One region of the Alkalilimnicola ehrlichii MLHE-1 genome, then DNA from elsewhere that is predicted to be linked to it. Evidence: predicted binding sites of a transcription regulator. Region 1 holds the regulator's gene; each other region holds the start of a gene.

The links. The regulator FliA, encoded in region 1, starts transcription of late flagellar genes. The targets are predictions, from matches to a motif close to GCTAAAGTTNNNNNNNNNNCNGCCGATA.
Region 2: a site for FliA is predicted at 1,751-1,778, ahead of MLG_RS05885 (methyl-accepting chemotaxis protein). Genes of this name have one in related genera too.
Region 3: a site for FliA is predicted at 2,316-2,343, ahead of MLG_RS15560 (MotY family protein). Genes of this name have one in related genera too.

The regions. Positions count from the first base shown of each region.
Region 1 covers NC_008340.1:1,120,760-1,124,878, forward strand. Annotated here, with positions in the region: gene flhF (flagellar biosynthesis protein FlhF) at 1-357, shown strand, start outside; gene MLG_RS05050 (MinD/ParA family protein) at 392-1,225, shown strand; gene MLG_RS05055 (RNA polymerase sigma factor FliA) at 1,222-1,950, shown strand; gene cheY (chemotaxis response regulator CheY) at 2,002-2,397, shown strand; gene MLG_RS05065 (protein phosphatase CheZ) at 2,402-3,163, shown strand; gene MLG_RS05070 (chemotaxis protein CheA) at 3,233-4,119, shown strand, end outside.
Region 2 covers NC_008340.1:1,349,151-1,353,269, reverse strand. Annotated here, with positions in the region: gene mrcB (penicillin-binding protein 1B) at 1-1,370, opposite strand, end outside; gene MLG_RS05885 (methyl-accepting chemotaxis protein) at 1,846-3,270, shown strand; gene MLG_RS05880 (methyl-accepting chemotaxis protein) at 3,292-4,119, shown strand, end outside.
Region 3 covers NC_008340.1:1,660,867-1,664,985, forward strand. Annotated here, with positions in the region: gene acnA (aconitate hydratase AcnA) at 1-2,215, shown strand, start outside; gene MLG_RS15560 (MotY family protein) at 2,352-3,326, shown strand; gene MLG_RS07430 (acyl-CoA thioesterase) at 3,344-3,769, shown strand; gene mazG (nucleoside triphosphate pyrophosphohydrolase) at 3,791-4,119, opposite strand, start outside.

The DNA of each region.
Region 1 (4,119 bases):
ACGGCCCTGCGCGAGAGCAGTCGGCGACTGCGCACCTGCCTGGTCCTGTCGGCGGCGACCCAGTTGAGCACGCTGACCGAATCCATGCGCGCCTTCGCGGTGGCGGAGCCGCAGGGCTGCATCTTCACCAAACTGGATGAGGCCACCAGCCTGGGCGGGCTGCTCACCGTGGCCCTGCGTAGCCGGCTGCCCATCGCCTGGCTGGGGACCGGACAACGGGTGCCGGAAGACCTTGAGGTTGCCAGGGGTGATAGACTAGCCGAACTAGCTAGTACCTTGGTGGAGGAGTGCCACCAGGAAGTGGACGAGGAGGCCCTGGCGCTGAGCCTGGGCGGTTCAAGGCATGCAGGCGAGTAACACGGATTCCGATCAGGCAGCAGGACTGAGACGCATGGCTAATCCCAGACCGGTCAAGGTCATTGCCGTAACCAGCGGCAAGGGCGGTGTCGGCAAGACCAACGTGTCCGTCAACCTGGCGGCGGCACTCAGTGCGCAGAAGCAGCGCGTCATGCTCATGGACGCGGACCTGGGGCTTGCCAACGTGGATGTGATGCTCGGTCTGTCGCCGCGAAAGAACCTCTCCCACGTCATTGACGGCACGGCCAGCCTGGAGGAGGTGCTGCTCCAGGCGCCCGGGGACTTCACCATCGTGCCGGCCTCGTCGGGCACCCAGCGCATGGCCGAACTCACCCCCGCGGAGCATGCCGGGCTGATCCGCAGCTTCAGCGAGCTCAATCACGAGCTGGACTACCTGCTGGTGGATACCGCCGCCGGCATCTCCGACGGTGTCATGAGCTTCGCCAAGGCCTCGCGCGAGGTCCTGGTGGTGGTCTGTGACGAGCCCTCCTCCATCACCGATGCCTACGCCCTGATCAAGGTGCTCAACCGCGACCACGGGGTGGAGCGCTTTCACATGGTGGCCAACCGGGTGCGTTCCCCCGAGGAGGGCCGGCAGTTGTTCCGCAAGCTCTCCGCCGCCACCGACCGGTTCCTGGACCTGGCCATCGACTACGTGGGCATGGTCCCCGAGGACGACTGCCTGCGCCGTGCGGTGCAGAAGCAGCAGCCGGTGGTGACCAGTTACCCGGGCAGCCCGGCCGCGCGGGCCTTCAAGGACATGGCCATGCGGGTGCGTAAGTGGCCCTCGCCGGCGCATCTGGCCGGCACCCTGGAGTTCTTCGTGGAGCGCCTGGTGCAACACAGCACCGGGGAGGTGTCCTCATGAACGGACATGCCATGTACGCCGAGGTGGCGGCTCAGCACGACAACGATCTGCTGGTGCAGCACGCCTCGCTGGTCAAACGCATCGCTCACCACTTGGCCGGCCGTTTGCCGCCCAGTGTGCAATTGGACGATTTGATCCAGGCCGGCATGGTGGGCCTGCTGGAGGCGGCGCGGCAGTTCGACCCCGGTCAGGGGGCCAGCTTTCAGACCTACGCCGGTATCCGGATCCGCGGCGCGATGCTGGACGAGATCCGGCGGCTGGACTGGACCCCGCGCTCGGTACACCGCAAGGGCCGCTCGGTGGCCGAGGCCATCCGGGCCGTGGAGCATCGGACCGGGCGAGATGCCCGCGACCACGAGGTGGCCCAGGAGCTGGGCATCACCCTCGATGAGTACCACCAGATCCTGCAGGATGTCTCCACATCCCGCATCTTCAGCATCGACCAGGAGGATCCGGCCACCGGCGAGCCCCATCAGTTGCCCGGGGATCATCCGGAGCCGTTCGCCGAGATCACGGACGAGGGCTTCCAGAGGGCACTGGCCGAGGCCATCCGCCGGCTGCCCGAACGGGAGCAGCTCATCATGGCCCTGTACTACGACGAGGAACTCAACCTGCGCGAGATCGGCGAGGTGTTGAATGTCACCGAGTCACGCGTCAGCCAGATCCACGGTCGGATTGTGGTCAAGCTGCGAGAGGCGTTAAAGGAATGGCTCGGCCGGAGCTGAGCCGTGCCGAACACCACTGGGCCGGATGCAATTAGGGGGATAGCCATAGCCATGAACAAGAATATGAAGATCCTCATCGTGGACGATTTCTCGACGATGAGGCGGATCATCAAGAACCTGCTGCGCGACCTGGGCTTCAACAACACGGTGGAGGCGGACGACGGCAAGACGGCGTTGCCCATCCTCAAGCGCGGCGGCATCGATTTCCTGGTCACCGACTGGAACATGCCGGGCATGAGCGGCCTGGACCTGCTCAAGGAGGTGCGCGCCGACCCGGAGCTCAAGGACCTGCCGGTGCTCATGGTCACCGCCGAGGCCAAACGGGACCAGATCATCGCGGCGGCCCAGGCCGGGGTCAACGGCTATATCGTCAAGCCCTTCACCGCGGTCACCCTGAGGGAGAAGATCGAGAAGATCTTCGAGCGGATCGACGCCGGGGGGGCCTGAATCCATGGGGCGTGAACAGGACGACACCCTGGCGCAGTACCGGGAGGCCGCCGAGCGCCTGCTGGCCGCCGTGGAGCAGGGCGATGCCCAAACCGCTGACGCCATCGTCGACGAGTTGACCCACCTGCGCGAGACTGAGCTCTTCCAGCAGCTGGGGCAGCTCACCCGCGATCTGCACGAGGCCATCAAGTCCTTCAAGCTGGACACCCGGCTGTCGGACATCGCGGCCAACGACATCCCCGATGCCCGCGAGCGCCTGAACTACGTCATCACCATGACCGAGCAGGCCGCGCACCGGACGCTGGGCATTATCGAGGAGGCCATGCCGCTCACCGATACGCTGCGCGACCAGTCCGCCGAGCTGGCCGAGCGCTGGCGCGCCTTTCGCCGCCGTGAGCTCTCCGCCGACGAGTTCCGTACCCTGTCGCGGGATATCGACGGCTTCCTGGGACGCACCCGGCTCTCCGCCTCCGACCTGCACAGCAAGCTCTCCGAGGCGCTGATGGCCCAGGACTACCAGGACATCACCGGCCAGATTATCCGCCGGGTCATCGGACTGGTGGAGGAGGTCGAGGAGAACCTGGTGCAGATGGTCGCCCTGTCCGGCAAGGCCCGGGGTGAAGAAACCCGCCGGGCTGCCGATAAGCCCCGGGAGAGCAAGGAGACCGACATGCGGGGCGAGGGGCCGCAGATGCCCGGCAAGGGCGAGGACGTGGTCAAGGGCCAGGACGACGTGGACGACCTGCTGTCCAGCCTCGGCTTCTGAGCCGTACGCCGCACCGCCCGCCGGCGGGCGCCGGCCGCTCCGCCACCGCATCACAATCAGGGGGCAGGCATGGGGATCGACATCGAAGACGACATCGTCCAGGACTTCCTGGTGGAGTCCCGGGAAATCCTGGACAACCTCGGTGAACAGCTGGTGGATCTGGAGCAGCGGCCTGACGACAAGGACCTGCTCAATGCCGTCTTCCGCGGTTTCCATACCATCAAGGGCGGCGCCGGCTTTCTCAACCTGGACCCGCTGGTGGACGTCTGCCACCGCACCGAGGATGTCTTCAACCTGCTGCGCAACGGCGAGCGCACGGTGACCCCGGAGCTGATGGACACCGTGCTGCAGGCGCTGGATGTGGTGGTCAATCAGTTCAATAGCATCGAGAACGGAGAGGACCCGCAGCCGGCCGCACCGGAGCTGTTACGCGACCTTGAGGCCCTGAATATCACCGACGAGCAGCGCCTGGGCACCGACGGTGATGAGGCAGCGTCGACGGCCACCCCCGCCGGCGATGAACCCGCCGCGGCCGGTGAGCCGGAGGGCGACATCAGCGATCGGGAGTTCGAGGCCCTGCTGGATGCCCTGGAGGAGGAAAAGGGCGAGGGCGACGCTGCGCCGGCGGAGGTCCGGGCGCCGGCGCAAGGCGCCGCCGGCGGTGATGAGATCTCCGACGAGGAGTTCGAGGCACTGCTCGACGAGTTGCACGGCAAGGGCCGGCACGCCGGGGTACCGGAGAAGGCGCTGCCCGAGGATGCCGGCGCGACCGCACCGGCGGATCAGAGCCTGGCGGCCGGTGACGACAGGATCAGCGAGGACGAGTTCGAGGCCCTGCTGGATGACCTGCACGGCAAGGGCGGGGCGCCCGGCAAGCCGGCCGACGAGGGCGGGCAGCCGGCGCCACCCGCCGGCGCCAGCGCGCCGGGGCAGGCCACCAAACCGGCCGGGCCGCC
Region 2 (4,119 bases), 230 kb from region 1:
TAGACCGCCGGCTTGACCAGTGAGCCGATGGGGCGGCGGGCATCCAGGGCCCGGTTGAAGCCGGCGTAGCGGTAGTCCGCGCCCCCGACCACGGCCTTGACCTCGCCATCCTCCACCGAGACCGACACCAGCGCCGCCTGCAATCCTTCCGCACCGAATGCGGCCAGGCGGCTGTCCACCGCCCGCTCCGCGGCACGCTGGACCCGCGGCGCCAGCGTGGTGTGTACATGCAGCCCCTCGCTGATCAGGTCCTCCCGGCGGTAATCCCGTTGCAGGTGGCGGCGCACCAGGTCCATGAAGGCGGGATAACGCCCTTGGTGGCGCTGACCGTCGGCCACGACCCCCAGATCCTCCGCCATGGCCTCCCGCGCCTCGTCCCCCGGGATAATGCCGTGACGCGCCATCAACGTGAGCACCAGATTCCGTCGCTCCCGCGCCCGCTCCGGGTGGCGGCGCGGGTTATAGTGCGAGGGTCCGCGCACCATCCCCACCAGCGTGGCCTGCTGGGCGAGGCTGAGCTCATCCAGGGGACGCCCGAAGTAGAACTCGGCACCCAATCCGAAACCGTGGACGCCCCGCCCGCCGCGCTGCCCGAGAAAGACCTCGTTAAAGTAGGCCTCCAGGATCTCGTCCTTCTCGTAGTAATGCTCCAGGAGCAGCGCCATCACCGCCTCGGTGAACTTGCGCCGCAGGGTCTGATCGGCACTGAGGTAGAAGTTTTTGACCAGCTGCTGGGTCAGGGTGCTGCCCCCCTGCACCACCCGGCCGGCCCGCAGATTGGCCAGGGCGGCCCGGGCGATGCCGGTGAGGGAGAGGCCGTGGTGGTCGAAGAACTTGCGGTCCTCCACCACCAGCAGGGCCCGGACCAGGGTCTCCGGCACCTGCTCGAGCCGGACCAGCAAGCGGTCCTCCTGATGGGGCGCGTGCAGGCTGCCGACCACCGCCGGCTCCAGACGCGCCAGACCGACCCGCTCCCGGTCATCCAACCCCGTCACCGAGGCCAGCTGCCCCCCATCGAAGGCCAGGCGCAGGCTACGGGCCGGCTCCTCACCGTCGGGGTGGGCAAAGCCGCGCGTACTCAGGTGGAAAACCGCGCCGTTTCGGCTCCAACTCCCCGGTTGGCGCCCCGACGTCGTCTGCCGGTAGCCCAGCTCCTCAAGCTCCACCTGCAGCTCCACCGGCGACAGGGCCTTGCCGGCGTAAAGCTCCAGGGGGCGGGCGTAGACCCGGGCCGGGACCGCCCACCGGCCGCCCTCAAAATGCTGGCGCAGCTCCGGCTCCAGCGACTTGGCGTACAAGGCCAGCAGGCCCACCGCCACCAGGGCGACCGTGACCAGCAGGCCCAGCAGACGCGCGCCCCAGCGCTTCAAACGCCCGGGGCGCCCCCGCCCGGTGGCCCTGCGCCGGCTCTGACGTGATCGCTTCACCATCGGTCACCCGGGGCCGCCCCCCGACCTGCCACACGGCACCGCGCCGGCCGGACCACCGGGACGCACCGATCCTCGCGGACCGCGCCGGGAGCACGACGGTTACTCAGACACTCGGCTATCACAGATGGGGGCCTGACTCGTGGACTGTCTCAATCGGCCGGAGATTATACCATCGCTTACCCACCCGATACGGGCTTGACCGGTGGCCATTGCCGGCAATGCGGAACCGCCGTGGCAGGCCCGCCGGGGCTTTCCCTGCCGCCCCGGTGGCTTTACCCTTTGCCCTGCCAACGTATTAATCCACCTGCGCCGGCCGTTGGGCTCAAGTTTTCCCACCCACCGCCGTCATCTACGGGCAAGGTATTACAACCACAACAAACAACGACGACGACGACGGGACCAGGGGGAGCCGACCATGGCTTCGGTAGTCAAGGACAACGAAGAGCGCACGCCTTCCGTGACCATGAACCATTTCTCGGTCATCCAGCAGATCGCCGAGCGCACCAGCGGCGTGGGTGTGGAGGCGGTGGACATTGTCAACCACATCGAACACGTCGCCCAACTGTTCCGGCGCCAGGCGGCCATATTCTCCGACCTGGTGGGCACCGCGCGGCGCATGAGCGAGGCCAACGACACCGTCGACCAAGCCGCCCGCCGCGCCCACGACGTGGCGGCCAGCGCCGGCAAGGACGTGGAGCGCTCACGCGCAACCATCACCCACTCGCTGGAGCAGATCCGCGGGCTGGCCGAGTCGGTCACCCATATCGAAGGCCAGTTGAGCAGCCTCAACGAGGCGCTGCAGGGCGTGGCCCAGGTGGCCAATGAGATCAGCACCATTGCCAAGCAAACCAATCTGCTCGCCCTCAACGCCACCATCGAAGCCACCCGCGCCGGCGAGGTGGGCCGCGGTTTCGCCGTGGTGGCGGAGCACGTCAAGGAGCTGGCCAAGCAAACGGCGGATGCCACCTCCGAGATCCATCAGATCCTGGAGGAGTTGACCAACATCATCGAGCGGCTGATCCGGCGCGGTGCCGAGAGCACGGAGAAGGCCCAGGCGGTGCGTGAGGGCACCCACGCCATCCAGGAGATCATGGAGACGGTGGGCAGCGCCATGCAGGACGTGGACACCGAGTCCGGGCGCATCCATGAGTCCGTCGGCGAGATCGACCAGCACTGCCGCAGGACGGTGGGAGGGCTCGAGGAGCTCACCAGCGAGGTCCGGCACGCCAACGATGCATTGGAGGAGGCTGAGGCACGGACGGAGAAGCTGCGTCATTACACCGAGCTACTGATCCGCGAAACGGCCGTGGAGGGCGTGGAGACCATCGACACGCCCTATATCCGCTTGGCCGAGCAACTGGCCGCGGACACCGCCGCCGCCTTCGAGGAGGGCCTGAAGCGCGGCAGTGTCAACGAACAGGCGCTGTTCGATCAGAACTACCAGCGCGAGGCCGACACCGCGCCACCCCGTTTCACCGCCGCCAACTCCGAGTTCTGTGACCGGGTGCTGCCGGCCATCCAGGAACCGGCCCTGCAGCGCCAGCGCCGGGTGCTGTCCGCCTTCGTCTGCGACCTGGGCGGGTATGTGCCGGCACAAAGCCGTGAGGCCGCCCGCGCCCCGTCAGCGGACGACAGCGCCGAACTACCGCGGTTTCATCGGCGACGGCTGGACAGCCGCGAGACCCGTGCCGCGACCCGCAACCGCGAGCGTTTCCTGCTGCAGACCTACCGCCTGAATCTGGGCGAAGGGCACCATGCCCTGGTCAAAGAGGTCTCGGTGCCCATCAAGGTGGGCGGGCGGCACTGGGGGTGTCAGCGGCTGATCTACGCGGCGGACTGAGTCAGGGGGGGCAGCAACGCAATGTTTTTCTTCAAGCGCAAGGCCAAGGACCAGCCGGCCGGTGGACAGCGGGCGCCGGCGGTCACTGACGAGGATCTGAAGTACCAGGAGATCCTCAAGCAGACCTCCCTGCACACCAGTGAGCTGGGCCTGGAGGCCTCCGACGTCACCGGGCACGTGGACGGGATCAAAGAGCAGACCCGCCGCGAGGTGGCGCTGTTCGAGGAACTGCGCGACTCCGCCCAGCGCATGTCCGAGGCCAACAAGGTGGTGGACTCGGCCGCACGCAACGCCCAGCACGTCTCCGGCGCCGCCCGCGCCGACATGAGCCGGTCCGACGAGACCATCCAGAAGGCCCTGGGCGACATCCGCGACCTGAGCCAATCGGTGCACGACATCGAATCCGAATTGGGCGGGCTCAACGACGCCATGGTGCGGGTGAGCAAGGTGGCCAAGGGCATCGGCTCCATCGCCAAGCAGACCAATCTGCTGGCCCTCAACGCCACCATCGAGGCGGCCCGCGCGGGCGAGGCCGGACAGGGGTTCGCCGTGGTGGCCGAGGAGGTGAAATCCCTGGCCGGACAGACCCATGACGCCACCTCCGATATCGACCGCACGCTGCACGAACTCACCGAGCAGACCCGCGGACTGATCGACACCGGCGGCAAGAGCACCGAGCGGGCGAAGCAGGTGGAGAAGGGCACCAACGCCATGCAGGAGGTGCTGGATGCCGTGGCCCGGGCGATGGGTGACGTGGACAACGAGTCGGCACGGATCGCCTCCGCCGTACAGGAGATCGATCGCTACAGCGACCAGACCCTGGACGGCCTGAACGAGATGGCGGATGAC
Region 3 (4,119 bases), 540 kb from region 1:
TCACCAGGTCAACTTGGAGTACCTGGGCCAGGTGGTCTTCACCCGCGAGGAGGACGGCGTCCTGCGCGCCTATCCGGACACCCTGGTCGGCACCGATTCCCACACCACCATGATCAATGGCCTGGGCGTACTGGGCTGGGGCGTGGGCGGCATCGAGGCCGAGGCGGCCATGCTCGGGCAGCCCATCTCCATGCTCATCCCCGAGGTGGTGGGCGTGCGCCTGACCGGCAAGCTGGCCGAGGGGGCCACTGCCACCGACCTGGTGCTTACCGTCACCGAGATGCTGCGTAAGCACGGGGTTGTGGGCAAGTTCGTGGAATTCTTCGGCGACGGCTTGGACCACCTGCCGCTGGCCGACCGGGCCACTATCGGCAACATGGCGCCCGAGTACGGGGCCACCTGCGGCATCTTCCCCATCGACCGGGAGACCCTCAACTACCTGGAGCTCTCCGGCCGGGACGCCGAACAGATCGAGCTGGTGGAGGCCTACGCCAAGCGGGTGGGCCTGTGGCGTGAGACCGGAGCCCGCGAGGCGGAGTACTCCGCGGTGCTGGATCTGGATCTCAGCTCCGTCGTACCCAGCATCGCCGGCCCCAAGCGCCCGCAGGACCGCATCCCGCTGGACCGGGCCAAGGTGGCCTTCCTCGACACCCTCGACCAGTACCTGGAGCAGCACCACTCGGCGCCTGCCAACAAGGACGAGGAGCGCTTCGAGGGTGAAGGCGGCCACGCTGCACCGGGGGTGGACGACGCCCACGAGAAGGGCGCGGTCGAGTACGAGATGGATGGCGAGAAGCACCTCCTGAAGCACGGCTCGGTGGTCATTGCCGCTATCACCTCCTGCACCAACACCTCCAACCCGGCGGTACTGCTGGCGGCGGGGCTGGTGGCCAAGAAGGCCGCCGAAAAAGGCCTGAAGCCCAAGCCCTGGGTGAAGACCAGTCTGGCGCCCGGCTCCCAGGTGGTGCCCGCCTACCTGGAGCGGGCCGGTCTGCTCAAGCCGCTGGAGGCCCTGGGCTTCCATGTGGTCGGCTTTGGCTGCACCACCTGTATCGGCAACGCCGGTCCGCTGCCCGAGCCGATCCAGAACGCCGTCCGCGAGGGTGACCTGTGCGTCTCCTCGGTGCTCTCCGGCAACCGTAACTTCGAGGGTCGCATCCACGGCGATGTGCGCACCAACTACCTGGCCTCGCCGCCGCTGGTGGTGGCCTATGCCCTGGCCGGCAACATGGCGGTGGATCTTTACAAGGAGCCGCTGGGCCATGACCAGGACGGCAACCCCGTCTATCTCAAGGACGTCTGGCCGTCCCAGCAGGAAGTGGCCGAACTGGCCCAGAAGCACATCACCTCGCAGATATACCGCGACAAGTACGCCGATGTCTTCAAGGGTGATGAAACCTGGCAGGCCATCAAGGTGACCGGTGGTGAGCTGTACGACTGGCAGCCCTCCACCTACGTCAAGAACCCGCCCTACTTCGAGGGCATGGCCGCCGAGGCCCAGGGTTCGGCGGCGATCGAGGATGCCCGCTGCCTGGTCTACGTGGGCGATTCCATCACCACTGACCACATCTCACCCGCCGGCGCCATCCACCCGGAGAGCCCCGCGGGCCACTACCTGCGAGAGCAGGGCGTGGAGCCGAAGGACTTCAACTCCTATGGCTCCCGCCGGGGCAATCACGAGATCATGATGCGTGGCACCTTCGCCAACGTGCGCCTGCGCAACAAGATGGCCCCCGGGACCGAAGGAGGGTGGACCACCCATGTGCCCAGCGGCGAGCAGATGTTCATCTACGATGCCGCCATGAAGTACAGGCAGGAGGGGACCCCGCTGGTGGTCCTGGCCGGCAAGGAATACGGCACCGGCTCCTCCCGTGACTGGGCGGCCAAGGGCACCAATCTGCTGGGTATCCGCGCGGTTATCGCGGAAAGCTTCGAGCGTATCCACCGCTCCAACCTGGTGGGCTTCGGCGTCCTGCCGCTACAGTTCAAGGAGGGCGACAGCGCCGAGGGCCTGGGTCTGACCGGCCAGGAGGCCTTCTCCATCAGCTCCCTGGAGGGCGACCCGGAGACTGTGGAGGTGAAGGCCGAGGGGGCGAACGGAACCACCACCTTCGAGGCGTTGGTTCGCATCGACACCCCGAAGGAGTGGGACTACTTCCGCAACGGCGGCATCCTGCATTACGTTCTGCGGCAGCTGGCCGCCAAGGCGGCTTGACCGCCCCCTGCATGGCGGGCCCTCTCCGGCCCGTCCCGCCTGACCGCCCATAAGGTGTGTCAACACAGGGGCCCTTCGGGGCCCCTTTTTTCCACGCTCCCCTCAACCCGGCGGCCTGCCGGCCGATAGTGGGGGTATGAATACCCGTTCTCCGATCCGTTCCCTGGTTTGCGCTGCACTGCTGGTGGCACCCCTCGCCGTGCCGGCCACGGCCCGGGCGGGGAGCGACTACCTGGCGACCCCCCACCAATCCCGCTGGAATGCGGTCTCCGCGACCCATGGCTGCCATCTGGTCCACCGGATCCCGCGTTTCGCCACCGTGCTGGTCAGCCAGTCAGCGGAACAGCGGCTGGTGCTCAGTCTCTACTTGGAGCGCCCCCTGACCGAGTCCCGCACCGCTGAACTGGCCGTCCGCAACCCCGCCTGGCGGGATGACTACGAGGAGACCCTGGCCACGGTGGAACTGCAACCGGGGCGGCGGGCCATCACCTTGGGGCATTACGACACCCAGCACCTGTTGACCCGATTGGAGCAGGGCCGGCAGCCGGCGCTGACCCTGGTCGGCTGGTACTCCGAAGACCCGGTGCGCGTCGGCCTCTCCCCGGTGGCCTTCCGGAACGCCTATGAGGATTTCCTGGCCTGTACCGCGCACCGGGACGGGGACGCCGCCATGGCAACCGGAGACGCCGCGGGGCCCCTGCCGGACTGGGCCCGCCAGGGCCATGAGACCGCCGGCACCGGCGCCCCGGACGACGACACCGTGCCACTGCCTGCCGCACCAGGGGCCACCGTCTACTTCGGTTTCGATCACGCCGGCCTGACCCGCACCGCGAAGGACGCCCTGGCGCGGTTCGCCAACCAGGCCGGCGATGATCCGCACCTGCAGGTCATCGTGGCCGTGGGCCATACGGACAGCGCCGGCCCAGCCGATTACAATGAGCGCCTGGGTGCCCGCCGGGCGGAGGCGGTCCGAGCGGAGCTGATGCGCCGGGGGATAGCGGATGAGCGCATCCGGTTGCGCAGTCTGGGTGAGCGCCAGCCGGCCATGGCCGAGGACGATGGCTACGGCCGGGCCGCCAACCGACGGGTGGAGGTCAGAGCCGAGTACTGAATCTGCAAGGAGCCGCCATGCCGCGCATCCACATCGACTTGCCCGATACCTTCGTCTACTCGACCGAGATCTCGGTGCGGATCACCGACATCAACTACGGCGGTCACCTGGGTAACGACAGTCTGGTCTCGCTGCTGCATGAGGCACGGGCCCGGTTTCTCCAGCAGCACGGATTCAGCGAGCTGTCGGTAGGCGGCGCGGGGATCATCGTGGCGGATGCCGCCGTGGTCTACCAGGCGGAGGCCTTTTTTGGCGACCGCCTGCGGGTGGAGATCGGCGGGCAGGACTTCTCCCGGGTGGGCGGCGACCTGGTCTACCGGGTCAGCAACGTGGAGGGCGGCCGGGAGGTGGCCCGCGCCAAAACCGGCATCGTCTTCTTCGACTACGGAAAGCGCAAGGTCCGCGGGGCACCGCCCGAGTTCCGGGCGCTTTTCGAGGCCTGATCCGCCGCCGCCCGGGGGCAGTCAATCGGGCTTGGACTCGTCCGCCTTAACCGCCTGCCAGTGGGCCTCCAGGCGATCCAGCCCGACGCTAGCCGGGTCCTCGGTATCGTGTCCCAGGGCCTCCTCCAGGCTGCGAAACCGGCGCTCGAACTTATCACCGGCCTTCTGCACCGCCGTCTCCGGGTCCACCTTCAGGTGGCGGGCCAGGTTGACGGTCGCGAACAGCAGATCACCCAGTTCCTCCTCAAAGCGCTCGGGCCCCGCGCCCTGCGCCATCTCCTCTGCCAGTTCGTCGGCCTCCTCCCGCACTTTGGCCAACGGCCCGGCCGGGTCGTCCCAGTCAAAGCCCA